DNA from 3 places in the Alkalinema pantanalense CENA528 genome. Region 1 is predicted to be linked to each of the others. Evidence: riboswitches for the same ligand, from Rfam matches in the RefSeq annotation. Region 1 holds a riboswitch; each other region holds the start of a gene.
The links. A riboswitch is a leader RNA that binds a small molecule or an ion and turns the genes downstream of it on or off. The one in region 1 is predicted to bind cobalamin.
Positions count from the first base shown of each region.

Region 1 (5,311 bases):
CAATAATTTCCGGCTCTAGTTCAAGACTTCGCAAATACTTTGGAACCCGCGATCGCGCCACAAAAATCGGATCAAATACAGCCACCTCTACATCCCAGTCAAATGCAGGTGAAATCGAATTCATCCCATCACACACTAACAATCCTCCTCCGTGCTGAAGATAGCCAGACCATGCCTGATATCCAAGCATCAGACTGTTATGTTCGATAAATCGGGCTTGCCAGGGCGTGCAGTTTCCCTGCCACAGATCATTGTGCATTGGCGTTCTCCCGGATTGCCTTTGTCGCCTGCACCATGTTCTTGAGGGCTGGAATCACCTCTTCCCATCGTCGTGTTTTCAAGCCACAATCTGGATTGACCCAAATCTGACGCACAGGTAAGTTTTTGATTCCAGCTTCGAGTTGCTGGACTAGCTGCTCCGTGGTTGGAACAACCGGACTGTGAATGTCATACACGCCATTCCCGATCTGATGCGAATAGCCTGCTTCTGTGACTTCTTGCAGCGTTCGGTTATTGCTGCGACTGTTCTCGATCGACAACACATCGGCATCCAACCGCTCAATATGCTGAATGATGTCACCGAATTCGGAGTCGCACATATGCGAACGAACACTCCAATTCAGCACATGGTCATAAAGGGTAGTGTCAGCAATGCCGATGCGATCAATCCCAGCTTCGAGTTGGATTTTCCAGTTCGCAAATTCAACCTCTCGAACCTTTTGCAGCAAGCTTTCGGCATCAGATTTACCGCTCCAAAAGGCTTCTAACGCCGTTTTAACCTCACGATTTTTACCTATGCGGGGATACCCCAGCGTTGCAGTTTGAATAGTCATAGCTGTAGCGTTCCAAATTCTGTAAAAAACATGTAAAAGTGACTGTCTCCCGGTAGGGAAGCAGACCATAGCCAGACGTAGCGAGGACATTAGCTGCAACTGCCAGATGCAATATCAGCCACCTTTGCTCAGGTAGCCTTGCTAAATGTCAATCGCACGTTCAACTCAAATCGTTAGCTCAGAACGCTACAACCTTAAAATTCCAACAAAATGTCGATCGCGCAGCATCTCGTAGAGAATTGCAAAAGCTTGAAATTTTTATCATCCGTACCTCGCAGATGTTTATGTAACGGGTTTATGACTCGGCGGGCATTCTGACTCAGAGAGTTGCGCCTCTCCTTACAGCTGCGGGACAGCGGCAGATTCACACTGCACTTTCCCCCTTGCGTTTGATGGCTGCTCCCCATCAAAACCGACTTGACCCTAACAATAACACAGTTGACGCGCAGCGCAGCAGCTTTACCCTGCATTTCTTCATAGGCAAATTACTGAACCACTTCAAGATATAGCGCCTTTCTCAAATTACTTACGCTATCCGTAGAATAAAGATGATCCGATTTGATTTGTTTGTTTTATACTGAGTCGAACATCAAGCATCATCTTTGCGCGGGGGAACTCGACGAGCTGGAGACATTTGTAGGGACAAAAAACAAAATTTGGCGCTGGACTGCCGTTGACCGCTTCAGAAAAGGGATTTTAGGGTGGGTGCTGGGCGACCATAGCGCTGAGACCTTTAAGCCGTTGTGGATGATTGTTGCGACTTGGGAGTGCTTTTTCTATGTTACGGATGGATGGTCAGTCTATCCTGGCTTTATTCCAGACGGTGATCAGATTGTCAGCAAGACCTATATGACGCGAGTTGAGGACGAAAATACTCGTTTAAAGCACTATCTAGCTCGCTTACATCACAAGACGTTGTGCTATTCCAAAGCCGTAGATATGCTGAGATGACTCGATTCGTAGGGCTATGCCCCGCCGCAGGCGTATGCTACTGCACTACCTCAAGTTTGGCGATGTTCCTGTTCCTTAGTAAATCATATCCCTATTCAGCAACCCAAGCCGATTTTACAAGCGAATGCCATCGGCTTGGGTTGGCGATCAAGCTAGAGCAATGGCCAGTTGCCGATGGATTCGAGTTCTAAGCTTTCAGGACTAAATTGGTGAGCATGGTATTCATCTTGTTAACTGATTCAACATACTCGTTTTGCGGAATCGATTCTGCCACAATGCCTGCTCCTGCATTAAAGTGAATCCGATCTCCATACTGGTACACCGATCGAATGGCGATCGCAAAATCAGCCAGACCTTGGCTATTGACCCAACCAATGCCCCCTGCGTAAATTCCGCGTGGTTCCGTTTCCAAGCGATCGATCCATTCCAACGCACTTTGCTTATCAATACCAGACACCGTAATCCCAGGAAACAGCACCTTTAGCGCATCCCAGAGGGTTTTGTCATCACGCAATTGTCCACCCACCCGCGAAGACAAATGCTGCACACAGCGATATTGCTTGACTTGCATGAAGTCAAACACCCGCACCGTATCCAGATCACAAAACTGCGAAATTTCGTCCTGGGCTAACCAAATGGACAATGCATGTTCCTTAACTTCCTTAGCATCGGTGAACAGTTCCTGGTAAAGTTGTTCATCTTCCGCTAAATCAGTTGCACGGGGACGAGTTCCCGCCAAGGGATTGGTAATGACAAAGTGATTACGATCGACCGTCATCAAGATTTCTGGACTGAACCCTACCGCACTCACGTCCTCCAAGCGGAAGCAGTAGGAACGGGCAGAATTATTACTATCACAGCCTAGGCAATAGGTTCCCAGGACATCCATTTCCCCGGCCAGCGTCACCGATCGCGACAGAATCGCCTTATGTAAATGCCCTGCTTGAATCGCTTCAATCAGGCGGCTGACTTGGGTTTGGTATTGGGTTTGATCACTAAAATCGACCGTGGGGGGAGTGGCCGTGTACTGGCGCAGTGGCGTGTCGATCGAGAGGGCTTCTAGAATTTTTGTGAGCGACTTCACACTGCGGATATGCACGCCCTTAGGCGTCAAATGCAATTCCGTTTCTGGAATGAGTAGATGGAGCAACGGTTGCTGAATCGCCTTCTGGTAGGGCGAGTAGAACCGAGCCATGTCAAAGCCCACGTAACCATAGGCAGTCCAATCTTCTACGGGCAACGTTGCCAGAATCGCTTCAACCTGTTTGAGCGGATCAGCCGCGATCGACTGAGTTTGCCGCTCTCCCATCGTGTTAACCGTCACAGAGTCTGTTCCCACAGCAATGCTACAGAGAGCATTTCCCGCAATACGCACCTCCCGATCGCTATGATAGAGAACATAATCGGAGAACAGACCGATCTCTAATAGATGTTGCAGTAGGGATTGTGCATCTTTTTGAACTGGAACAAATAACTCATGGTAGACGATCGTAGGACGTGCGACTTGTAGCATGATGAAATACCTAGATAAAGAAAGCTAAACATGTTTGGTAGACAGTGGCAATGCATCTGTGAGCAATGCATCGGCGATCAATACATCCGTGATCAATGCATCCGTAACAGAGGATTGATGCTGACTTAATGCCTTGCGATGCACTTTGCCTGTGGCGGTGCGGGGAAGATGATCCAGAAAATGAATCATGCGCGGAGCTTTAAAATGGGGCAATTGGGTTTTGACCCATTGAGCGATCTGTTTTTCCAGGATCGGAGAGGCTTGGAACCCAGCCTTGAGGCTGACATAGGCCACAATTTGGGTCAGGGTTTCATCGGTGGCAAATTCCGGCACGATCGCGGCATCTAAGATACTTTCATGCTGGAGTAATACGTCTTCAATTTCAAAGGGCGAAACCCACATGCCATTGACTTTAACAAAGTCGTTATTACGCCCCATAAACCAGAAATAGCCATCCACATCTTGGAGATATTGATCACCCGTGCGCATGGTGCAGCCGTACAAAGCATCCCGCGTAGCTTGCAGCCGATTCCAATAGCCCAGCATTAAGCTTTCGCCCGTCACTTGCAATGCACCGACTTCCCCCGGTGGCAGAGGACAACCCGCATCATCCACAATTTGCACGTCATAGCCGGGAATGGGCCGCCCCGAACTACCGGGACGACATTCCCCAGGCCGATTGGACAGAAAAATATGGAGCAATTCGGTGGTGCCAATGCCTTCACAAATTTCCAGCCCGTAGCGATCGCGCCATTGCGACCAGAGGGTTTTTGGGAGTTGCTCAGCGGCGGACACACACAGGCGCAGGGAGGCAGGATCGAGAGGTGCCAGCTCATGCAAGGCCAGCATTCCCGCATACAGGCCAGGAATGCCGAAGAACACCGTAGGGCGATGGGTTTGAATGTCCGCAATCACATCAAAGGCGTTCACCGCATCGGATAGCACCGATGAAGCCCCCACGGCCATGGGCATATACAGCGTATTACCCAAACCATAGGCGAAGGGCATTTTTGCAACGGAATAGACAATATCATCTTCCTGCAACCCTAAAACCGCTTTGCCGTAGGATTCAGCGCAAATAACCATGCTCTGGTGCAGGTGCACAACGCCTTTGGGGTTGCCCGTGCTGCCGGAGGTATATAACCAAAAGGCCGGTTCTTCCCGATCGGTTTGCGCCCAAGGCATTTGGTCGTCTTGCTGGGCGATCTGCATCAGAAAGGGTTGTGCACCATCAACGGTCAGGCCATGGCGCAGGCTAGCCGCCGGAATGGGGGCCAAGGTTTCCAGCCAAGCCTGCGTCGTCAGCAGAACTTTAGCACGGGAATTCTGCAAGATATACTGAATTTCAGCAACGCTACAGGCTGTATTAATGGGAACGGGAATAATCCCCGCCCAAATTGCACCCCAAAATGCAAAGACAAATTCTGGCGTATCCGGTAAAAGAATTGCAAGACGCTGTTCCCGCTCTAAGCCTAAATTCGTCAGCAACTTCGCCGATCGTCGAACCAACTGGGCCACCTGACCATAGGTATAGGCCGCATCACGGGTATAAAACGCCACCTTGTCCGATCGATTTGCCGCTAAATTCAGTTCAAGAAAATATGCGGCTACGTTGAATGTTTTAGGTAAGCGTGCTGAAAGACTCTCCATTCCCTTTCCTAGTAAGGTTTGCTAGTTTCTGTAATTTCTCTAGTCTGTAGCTTCTGTTGTTGTAGATTCCGTTGTTACGAAGATTACTGTCGTGACTCAGATTTCTATGGTGACTGCGGCAGCGATCGCTTCTTTGGCACTATAGGAATCCTGATTGAGATCCTGATCAGGATCAGGATTTAAGATTCCGCAGTCGCGATCGTTGCCATCCGGCAAAGGTCTCCCACCGTGACATCCTGCCGACTCCCCAATTTCACCTCAATCCCCAGTCTACGTTTCAATTCCAACGCTAGCCGCACCGTTTCCACGGAATCTAAGCCGAGGTGTGCCTGGAGTAAGGTATCTTCCTGTACATCGTCCACAA
Region 1 is NZ_JBLZFX010000128.1:4,609-9,919, forward strand. It holds gene ACN4EG_RS25110 (hypothetical protein) at 1-259, opposite strand, end outside; gene ACN4EG_RS25115 (hypothetical protein) at 249-833, opposite strand; cobalamin riboswitch at 1,121-1,265, opposite strand; partial or broken gene ACN4EG_RS25120 (IS1 family transposase) at 1,443-1,863, shown strand; gene ACN4EG_RS25125 (salicylate synthase) at 1,972-3,297, opposite strand; gene ACN4EG_RS25130 (benzoate-CoA ligase family protein) at 3,322-4,947, opposite strand; gene ACN4EG_RS25135 (acyl carrier protein) at 5,127-5,311, opposite strand, start outside.

Region 2 (5,311 bases), on a different contig from region 1:
CTAATAGTCCTGTACTGTGCATCCACTGCTGGCGGGTGCGATAACCACCGCGTGCCCGTTGTGCCAGTTGAAGTTGTGTTAAAATATCGAGAAACAGAAAGATGAATCGATACATCAGTAGCAACAGATCAATTAACACAGTAGGGATGCGACATTGACGCAAGATTGACAACAATTCTGCGAATGGAATGGTGAATAGAATGAATAACAGACAGGAAGTACAGGCAATCGATCGCATCCCCACTTCGATCGCCTGTACTAAGCCCGATTGACTGATAAAACCATACCAATTCCCCACTACCAGCCCCCCAAACGAATTCGTCTGGATCAGAGCGCGTTGATCCACCGGGACAATCTCCAACACCAATGCTGGAACGCTGGTCAACAGAAAGAGCAGCATCACGACCAGTACCGATCTATAGACCCTGAAAGGGGTTCGAGCATAGCCAACTGTCCATACGCTGAGCCAGATAAAAATTACTCCTTGAGTGGCAGGGTGGGCGATCAGGGCTATCCCCAGAACCACCAGCGCAAAGATCAGTTTTTGTTGGGGGGGTAAGGGTCGGAGACGATTGGTGTAGGCATAGGCATCGAGATGATGATGCATCGATTTAACTAATAATCCTTGAATTCCGGAGACTGGCTCACTTCTGGGTGTTGTTGGGATGCCTGTCGCTCATGCCTGCCTCGATACAGCCCAATTACATAGCCGATGACTCCCGCTCCCAGTCCGGCTTGCAGGGCAAACAGCAGCGATTCAATTTCACCACTGGCAGGTTCAAACAGAGGGCTGAACCAAGGCTGATAGTTAGGGTTGATCTCCTGAATCGCGGCTTCTGCTTCGCCATCGGCTCCGCCAAACTCCGCTTCGCGCACTAAAAATAGAGGGGCGATCGCCAGCACCACTACCGCCACAACCAGTAACCAGTTGTTCCAACGTTGACTTTTTGGGCTCATGCCTATGCCTCCTGCTTCATGATATTCAGGACTTGCAATTCTTCTCGGTTGTAGGTCTGCAACCAGTTCCATACCAGCACCGTCAACAACCCTTCGCTAAGAGCAAGGGGAATTTGAGTCACAGCAAAAATTGTGGCGAACTTGGTAAAGGCGGCGAAGAAGCCTCCGGTTGCCGATGGAAACGCCAGAGCCAGTTGCAGGGATGTGACAACGTAGGTAATCAGGTCTGCCAGGGTTGCTGCCAGGAAGATTGCCAGAGTTTGCCTGCCGCTGAAACGCATCACCAGTTGATAAATCCCGTAGGCAATGAAAGGACCCACAACTGCCATCGACACGGCATTGGCACCCAGCGTAGTTAAACCACCATGTGCCAGCAGTAACGCCTGAAATAACAACACCAGGCCACCCAAAACCGACATCACGGCTGGACCAAATAACACGGCTCCCAAGCCAGTCCCGGTCGGGTGAGAACAACTACCCGTCACCGAGGGAATTTTCAAGGCAGAGAGGACAAAGGTGAATGCTCCTGCCAATGCGAGTAATAGTTTGGTTTCAGGATGCTGATGGGTGATGTGAGTGAGCGATCGCAGCCCCCAGAACAGAAAGGGCAGATACACGATCCACCAGAAAACAGCCCAGCCGACCGGCAGGAACCCTTCCATAATATGCATGGCATAGGCAGGCGTGGGCGATCCAACAACTAAATAACAACTCAGCCCCGCCATCATCACAAGGCTGAACCATTGACGGTTTTTCCTGTTCATCTGTACCTCGCAGACTTCTCAATCAAAACAAGCTGTCACATTCGGCGGGCATCCTGACTTAAAGAGATGAATCTCTTATCACAGTTGCGGGACAGCGGCAGATTTACATTGCTCTTTCCCCCTTACGTCTGGTGGCTGTTCCCCACCAAAACCGAATTTTTCAACAATACCACCGATTCTCAAACAAACACCTTGACTTAAGATAATGTTTGGCTTGAAGCATCCCCACCATTCAGCAGGAGATGAGAGTCTCATCCCTCGCTATTTCACCCAAGAATAAGAACCAATCAGAAGTCCATGATTTTATCTGCTGCCAAAATCAAACTGGGTATATCCTGATTCTCTTTTGCCAACTGAGCGCCCGATCGTAAGTTGCTTGCTGTTATTCCTGCGGCTTCTGCACAAGCTGGACAGACCATCACCTTGCCCCCTGCTGCCACAAATTCATCATACAGTTGGGCTAGCGTCATCGGACTACTGCCCCACCGCAAATTCAAGGGTTGATTTTTGTCCGCAATCCGCACTCCTTCCAGAGTCAAAACCAGCATCACCTGAGCACCCCGTTTTTGCAGGTTCGTCCCTAATTTCAGTGCCATAAAGGCAGCATGCAGGTCATCAGTCCCATGATTCAGATGCAACGATGGTCTGCCCCTGTCCACTGGTTGATGATCGCGGTGATGTCATCATTCAGGCTTAGTACCCGCAGAAAAGGAAGTTGTCAAATGACGGGCCGTCAAACTTTATCCAAACTGGTGTTCAACGGTTTACAGCCAGAACATTCTAGCTTCGCAAGAGACGAGGCAACCCCATTGCCGTTAGAAAAATCACTAACTGGGTTGCCACAATACTGGGACCAGACGGCAAATTGAACGCCGCAGAAACTACCATGCCAATGACCGCACTTAACGCCCCTAACCCTGCCGATAGCACCACATAATTGGTGAATGTCCGGCTCAGCAATCGGGCGGCACAGGCAGGAATGACCACAAAGGCACTGACTAACAAAACACCGATCGCCTTAATCGAGATGCCCACCACCAGCGACAGTAAGACAATAAATGCGGTTCGGTGAAGGGATACAGAGACTCCACGGGCGATCGCCAACGGTTCATGCAGGGTCAACAACATTTGCGTTCGCAAGGTTAATCCAATAAACACCGTGCAGACGATTAATAACAAACTGCTCAAGACTAAATCCAGTTCTCGTACTGCGAGAATATCGCCAAACAGCAGGTTATTCAGTCCACCTTTGTACTGTCCAACAAAGCTGAGGACAATGACAGCGATCGCCAATGATGAAGAATAGATGATATTCAGCAGTGCATCGGTCCATAACCGGGTTCGTTCTAATAGATACGTGACTCCCAGGGCAAAGCAAACGGCAAAGGGTAACAAGACAACCGATGGATTAATGCCAATCAGTAAGCCAATGCTGATACCCAACAAAGCTGAATGTCCTAAGGCATCACTGAAGAAAGACAATTGGCGTAGGATCGTGAAGCTGCCCAGCATTCCGCCCATTAACCCGGTGAGAATGCCACCCAATAGTGCCCGTTGCATAAAGGGAAGCTGGAACAGTTCGATGATGCGGGTGAGGTCAGTAGACATAAGGGGGAGTGGGGAAGGGGGAGTGGGAAGAATAGGGGAGAGGTTTAGGATTTTGGGGTGTAGGTGATGGCTGTTGGGAGGATTCAGTCTTATCGGGATTTGGAGGTTTGGCAGCAGGGGATGGAGTTGGCGGAAAATTGCTATCGGTTGACAAAAACATTTCCGAAGGAAGAAGTTTATGGCATGGTTTCACAAATTCGGAGAGCAGCGGTTTCAGTCCCAGCCAATATTGCTGAAGGCTATGGACGAGAATATCGAAATCAATATATTCAGTTTCTTCGCATTGCTCAGGGTTCTTTAAAGGAACTGGAAACCCATCTTTTACTAGCTGTACGAGTTGAATTGATCACAGATCACAAAGCTCAACCCATTCTCACTCAATGTGAATCTACAGGTAAATTGCTCCGCGCCCTCCTCCGCGCCCTTCAAAAAACTTGACAGATTCCCTACTCCACCTTCCCCACTCCCCTTAATGCTGATGACGATAGCGAACAAATTCAGCCCCGTAGGCAGCAGAAAGATTGTCAGGGGAGAGGGCAACTTCTGGAGTTCCCTGACAGAGTAAGGTGCGGTTTAAGCAGAGAACGCGATCGCAGTTTCGGCGCACCATATCTAAGTCATGAGAAATTTGCAGGATTGCCCAACCCTGCTCCCGTTTGAGTTGGTATAACAGTTGGTAGAATTCTGATTCACCCCGCACATCTAATCCTGCTGGAGCTTCATCTAGGATCAACAAACGACGGGGACGAACCAGACAGTAGGCTAGAAGGACACGCTTAGTTTCGCCTCCCGACAGCCCACTGATTAACTGATGCTTGAGATGGGCAGCATCGACCCGTGCCAACGCTTCACGAATGGCTTGGCGGCGTTTGCGGTGGTCTTTCCAGGGCACCTGAAACCCTAATTGATCCCATCCCAATCCCACCAATTCTTCGACGGTAATGGGAATACGGCGATCGAACAGAAAGTTTTGCGGCAAATAAGCAATTTGCTGACGGATAGCAGGCGCGAGAAAACCGCGACGAGACAGAGGTTGTCCCAGGATAAAAACATCCCCTGTTTGTCGGGGCAGAATACCCAAAATCGCCTGCACCAGCGTACTTTTACCTGCGCCATTCGGACCCACGATCGCCGTATCGGTGCCTGTTTCTAACGCAAACGAGACATCCTGCACGGCTGGATACGTTTCTCGATACACCGTTAAGTGTTCGATCTCTAACACAATGTCTGACAAACCAGCCTCCTAAAACCTCACCCCAACACGTTGGGGGATAACGGCAGGTTGGGGTGTCCAGAGTGGCAGAAAAGATTGGGTTGATTGTCCTGTAAATGCCGTCACCAACGTATTGACATTCTGCCGCATGGTGGTGAGGTAATAATCCGGTTGGAGTGCCTCAGGACTACCCGTTTCGAGTGGGTCAAAGGTGCTCACCCGCACGTTCAAATCCTTTGCCAGTGATGCAAACGCATCTTGTCCACTCTGGGGTTCGGTCAGGAGTGTTTTTAGATTGGTTGTTTGCACCGTATCCATGACTCGTTTCACATCATCCGGAGAAGGATTACCTTCTGGTACATCGACTAAGAACGTTGCCTTCAAGTTATAGCTTTGGGCAAAGTAGGGCGCAAAGTCGTGAAAGGCAACAAAAGTTTTCCCGGCATAGGGTTGCAGCCGTTTTGTGGTTTCGGCATCCAAATCCCGTAACTTCTGAACGTAGGCGGCTGCATTAGCGGTATAAATTTCTTTCCCTGCTGGATCAGCCGCAATTAGTCCATCCCGAATGTTTTCGACCTGTCGAATTGCCCGCTTTGGATCCAGCCAGATATGAGGATTGTATTTTCCATGATCATGTCCATGTCCAGCTTCTGCTTTTTCATTTGCTCCATGCTCGTGATCATGGTCATGGGCTTCCCCTTCGATCGATTCTGTCGTAATGGTCTGGACACCCTGACTGGAATCAATCACCTTCAGGTTGGCATTCCCT
Region 2 is NZ_JBLZFX010000169.1:459-5,769, reverse strand. It holds gene cbiQ (cobalt ECF transporter T component CbiQ) at 1-607, opposite strand, end outside; gene ACN4EG_RS26885 (energy-coupling factor ABC transporter substrate-binding protein) at 616-957, opposite strand; gene ACN4EG_RS26880 (energy-coupling factor ABC transporter permease) at 960-1,721, opposite strand; cobalamin riboswitch at 1,748-1,892, opposite strand; gene ACN4EG_RS26875 (DsrE family protein) at 2,009-2,380, opposite strand; gene ACN4EG_RS26870 (metal ABC transporter permease) at 2,502-3,329, opposite strand; gene ACN4EG_RS26865 (four helix bundle protein) at 3,396-3,767, shown strand; gene ACN4EG_RS26860 (metal ABC transporter ATP-binding protein) at 3,799-4,563, opposite strand; gene ACN4EG_RS26855 (metal ABC transporter substrate-binding protein) at 4,573-5,311, opposite strand, start outside.
Region 2: another riboswitch for cobalamin. It lies ahead of ACN4EG_RS26880 (energy-coupling factor ABC transporter permease); the one in region 1 lies ahead of ACN4EG_RS25115 (hypothetical protein).

Region 3 (5,311 bases), on a different contig from region 1:
CGAGTTGAGTTTGGTGAATCTCTTCCTGCACGAGATCGGTATAGGCTTCTGGGTTGTTATAGCCCACATCTAAAAGCAGTGGCAGCGGCACTTTTCCATGCTGACTGTGCAGGATTCTGGCACCTTCTTTGACCGTATGAATATAAGCTTCCAGGTTCTGGATTTGGTCTGGATCTGCCAAATCAGTCTTATTCAAGATCGTGACATCCCCGTAGGCAATCTGCTTGAATGCCGCTTCGCTGTCGAAATGATCCGGCGTAAAAGTCTCAGAATCGACGACGGTGACGATCGAATCTAACCGGGTCAGGTCACGCAATTCTGTGCCCAGAAAGGTCAAAATAATCGGCAGTGGATCGGCAACACCTGTCGTTTCGATCACCATGTAATCGACCCGATCGTTCCGCTCCAGCACGTTATACACTGCATCCACCAGTCCATCATTAATGGTGCAGCAAATGCAACCATTACTCAGCTCCACCATATCCTCATCCATCGACACGAGTAACTGACTGTCAATATTGATATCGCCAAATTCATTCACCAAGATCGCAACTTTTAAATCCTGGCGATTGTTCAAAATGTGGTTGAGTAATGTGGTTTTACCACTGCCGAGAAATCCCGTGATAATCGTGACGGGCATTCCTCGTTTGGGAATATCCAGGGTGCTGGGAGTGGAAAGAGTTGTTGTGTTGGTCATATCCAATTCCTCAAATTAAATCGCAATACATTCAATCAACTGTGCTTTGATTAATTCAGCATTTAAGTTTCGCCTGATGAACACTAGCTGATTACGCTTGGGTGACTACGGTTGAACGCTCTTGATATCGTACCGTTTTCCGCTTAGTTGCAAAGCATGGCGCAATGGGCGGCCCTGGAACCAGATAATTCCTTTGCACGGTAAATATCAGTGGAATGAGTGAAGGTAAAGGATTCAGCATCCACAACTGTCAGCAATGAAGCTAGCCGCGTGACATCCCACAACTCTGTACTGACAAAGCTCAACATGATCGGCAAGGGGTCAGCAATGCCAGTCGTTTCAACCAAAATATAATCAACTGAGTCATGGCGATCAACCATGTCATACACAGTATCAACCAAACTTTGATTGATGGTGCAACCAATACAGTCATTGCTCAGTTGCAGCATATTTCTATCCACGGAAACTAACAGTTGTGAATCAATATGAATGTCTCCAAACTCATTCACCATCACGGAAATTTTTAACCCGTGACAATCGTTTAGAATATGATTGAGTAGCATGGTTTCGCCGATGTCTAACAAGCCTATGACGATGGTAACGGGCATGACACGCTCAGGGATATTCACTGATTCTGGACAAACCTGCATGACCGGATTAGACATAATGACTCCTTAAGTTGGCAAGTAAGTCGTAACCAGATGATAAACTAGCGCTTTCTGTTGCACGATTTGAAAAATATTGTAAAAACCATTGACACGAGACGGAGTCAGGCTGACATCCGAACCGGTTGGCTGAATAAAATTAGGTTTTAACTGGATAATTTCTGCGGGGGCCAATCCGTTCAATCCTTCAACCAACAGCCCCAATAATCCCTTGGTTAGGTGAGAGTCGGAGTCGCCCTGAAAGATCATCTTGCCCTGCTCCAAACTGGCAGTCACATACACTTGAGATACACAACCAGGTACCCGATGGGCTGCCACCTTTTGCTCATCAGAAAATGGAGGCAGGCGCTTAGCAAAGCAAAGCAAGTACTTATAGCGCCGCTTCGGTTCCGAAATCTGTTGGAACCGCTGGACAATGCGCTCAAGGGAGGCAAGCAAGGGTTGGGGAACAAGCGACATACTGTTCTAGCAGTAAGTTGTCTATACAATGATAATCATTCTCATTGTATAGGAAGTGGGTGAAAAACTGAAGCAATTCTTCGCAAGCGATACCAACCCTGTGGTTGATCTACTTCCTATGTGGTACTGAGGCACACTGCCATGAGCAGTTCGCTGGTTTAGCTAAACCTAAAATTCAGAATGTGTCATCACAACCTTATTGTGTTACTATTTTTGGGAATTCATTCGGTTCTGGTGGGGAGCAGCCATCAGACGTAAGGGGGAAAGTGCAGTGCGAATCTGCCGCTGTCCCGCAGCTGTAAGGAGAAGTGCAATTCTCTGAGTCAGAATGCCCGCCGATTCGTAAACCCGTTACATAAACATCTGCGAGGTACGGATGATGAAAACTTCAAGTTTTTGCGATTCTCTACGAGACGCTGCGCGATCGGCTTTTTGTTGGAATTTTAAGATTGCAGCGTTCTGAGCTAACGATTTGAGTTGAACGCGCGATTAACGTTTAGCGAGGCTACCTGAGCAAAGGTGGCTGATGTTGCATCTAGAAGTTGAGGGACAATTCCTGTTCAATCAACTCCAGGGTGGGTTGGAAACCAGTAGCGAAGCGTGCATCCGTCTTCAACCTGTTCGCTGTATGGGAGCGTGCGATCGCGCCTGTGTGACAGCATTCATAGCTCCCAACAAGCTCACCTTTATTCTGAGCCAACTCTCCCCCTCCAATTCAGTCCCAGATCTGCTGGAATTTAGCCGTCAATATATCACTGCTTCAGATGGCAAAGTTCCCTACAAAGACCGCCCTGCGACCGTCAAACAGAACATTCATGCAGTTCTGCCGCCATTGCCGAACCAACCTTAAAATCACTTAGGAGTCAACCATGCACAAAATTCCTGTAACCGTCGTTACAGGCTTTTTAGGAGCCGGAAAAACCACACTCGTGCGTCATTTATTGCAGAACAATCAGGGTCGTCGCATTGCCGTGTTGGTGAATGAGTTTGGTGAAGTCGGCATTGATGGCGAGTTGTTGCGATCGTGTCGCGTTTGTGATGACGATGAAGACCCAAGTAACAATATTTTGGAACTAGCAAATGGCTGTTTGTGTTGTACGGTGCAGGAGGAATTTTTGCCGACGATGCAGGAGTTGTTGAAACGACGCGATCGCCTCGACTGCATCCTGATCGAAACCTCTGGTTTAGCCCTGCCCAAGCCTTTAGTACAAGCCTTTCGCTGGCCCGAAATTCGCACCGGAGCAACCGTTGATGGCGTTGTGACTGTTGTAGATTGTGAAGCCCTTGCGAATGGTCAATTTGTAGGTGATTTGAATGCCCTGGAAGCCCAACGGCAAGCCGATGATAGCCTAGAGCATGAAACTCCGATTGAAGAACTGTTTGAAGATCAGTTGGCGTGTGCCGATATGGTGTTATTAGCCAAAGTCGATCGCGTTGATTTAGCAACTCAACATCGCATTCAGCAGTGGTTACAAAAAGAACTTCCAACCGGAGTGAAAATTGTGCCCTGCAAACAAGGAGAAATTAGTCCTGATCTTCTACTGGGATTTAATGCCGCTGTTGAAGACAATCTCGACTCTCGCCCTAGCCATCATGATACGGAAGAAGATCATGAACACGATGAAGACATTACTTCAATTCATGTCGTTTTAGACCAAACATTTGACCCAGCAGAGTTGGTTAGCCGCTTGCAATCTCTGGTACAGCAGTATGAGATTTATCGGATTAAGGGCTTTGTAGCCGTGCCCAATAAAGCCATGCGGTTAGTCGTTCAAGGTGTTGGCAATCGATTTGATACCTTTTACGATCGCCCCTGGCAACCCGATGAACCGCGTCAAACTCGATTGGTCTTCATTGGGCGATCGCTCCAGCCAAACCAGATTTCTACAGCCCTCCTAGCTACTTACGCCTGAGTTGGTTTAAGCAGTCCTGTGAGTCATCAGGTCTGGCTTGAATGAGTCACCCCCAGAGATTAAAACTTTACATTCAAAATGAGAATGATTATTATTCTCATTTTATAATGACCCCTATTGTGTGAGGAGTATGAAGATGAGTCATTGGTCTCCTGTTGTCGCCTTGAGATGGGTGGTGGGAGGATTAGCGCTATTGCCACTTCCTGGACAGGCGATGCCTAGTGCGTCAATGGTACTGAAACCTGGAGAAACAGTGATCACAGCACAAGAGCCGTCCAGTCCAGTCCCTAGCCCCGCTCCAACCCTGTCAGTCCAAGCGGATGAACTCGATGAGAGTGAGGAAGAAGTAATCATCATCGAGCGGATTCTCCGGCAACCTGTGTCTACGCCAGGACGGGGAGAGGCGACGTTACGAGATTCTACCCGTCCGACCTATGTGATTAATCGGGAGGAGATGGAACAGCGGGGAGCCAGAACCGTGCGGGAAGCCCTACGGTTTTTGCCGGGAATTTTGGGCGATGGCACAGCCGGCAGTCAGGTCAACTCCCTCAGCGGACAGTTTATCCGAGGGTCTAACACCGGACAGGTGCTCATTCTGCTGGATGGTCGTCCGGTGAATAATCTAGGTGGAGGTGGATTTGATTTATCTGAATTCACCACCGATGGGATTGAGCGGATCGAGGTGTTGCCGGGGGGTGGCTCAACTTTATATGGGTCAGATGCGATCGGTGGAATCATCAACATTATCACCCGTCGGGCAGGGCAGAAGCCATTCAACGCTCGTGTCAGCAGTAGTCTTGGTAGCTATGGCTATAATGATCAAACCTTGCAAATTGATGGCACGGTTGATCCAGTGCGCTATTTCCTCAGCTATAACCGCATTCAGGCTGAGTATAACTTCCCCTTTTCGATTCCCGAAGCGGGGTTTCGAGGCACGCAGAAGAATGGTGATACCCTCTACAACAATTTGAATGCACGGCTGGAATTTAAGTTGAGCGATCGCGCCACTCTGAGCTTCAACACATTCTATCTACCGAAGGAACAAGGGGTTCCTGGTGGCGTACCCGTCCCATTTCCCATCTTTGGGCAAGGCTTTTTCAACTCCCTTACGGATAACAATCGCAAGTATACCGATCAGGTCTTGAGTGATGTCACGTTGCAAGCACAGTTGGGAGCAGGCACTGATTCTTTACTCACTGCCAGACTGTATTTAGACTTTCTCAATACTCGCTTTGATAATCGCACTGCGTTTGCGGATACGCTCTCTGTGGTAGGTGGCGTTCCGGTTCTAAGGCGCACCCCCCAAACGCAACAACGGTTTCAAACGCAACAGCGATCGCTGGGTGTACAAGTGCAACACAATTGGAAACTGGCTCCCAACCAGACGCTAATTTACGGGTTTGATTACCGCAGCACGGATGTCGAAAACCTGACGCAAAACCTGATTACGGATGTGGTGCGAGTTAACTACGACGATCGTATTAGTCAGGGAGCGGTGTTTGCCCAATATGCGATCGATATTCTGCCTCAATTTACCGTCACGGCAGGATTACGACAGGATTTTAGTACCCTGACCA
Region 3 is NZ_JBLZFX010000131.1:7,592-12,902, reverse strand. It holds gene ACN4EG_RS25375 (CobW family GTP-binding protein) at 1-697, opposite strand, end outside; gene ACN4EG_RS25370 (CobW family GTP-binding protein) at 841-1,362, opposite strand; gene ACN4EG_RS25365 (SufE family protein) at 1,372-1,821, opposite strand; cobalamin riboswitch at 2,031-2,176, shown strand; gene ACN4EG_RS25360 (DUF1636 domain-containing protein) at 2,348-2,671, shown strand; gene cobW (cobalamin biosynthesis protein CobW) at 2,691-3,734, shown strand; gene ACN4EG_RS25350 (TonB-dependent receptor) at 3,871-5,311, shown strand, end outside.
Region 3: another riboswitch for cobalamin. It lies ahead of ACN4EG_RS25360 (DUF1636 domain-containing protein); the one in region 1 lies ahead of ACN4EG_RS25115 (hypothetical protein).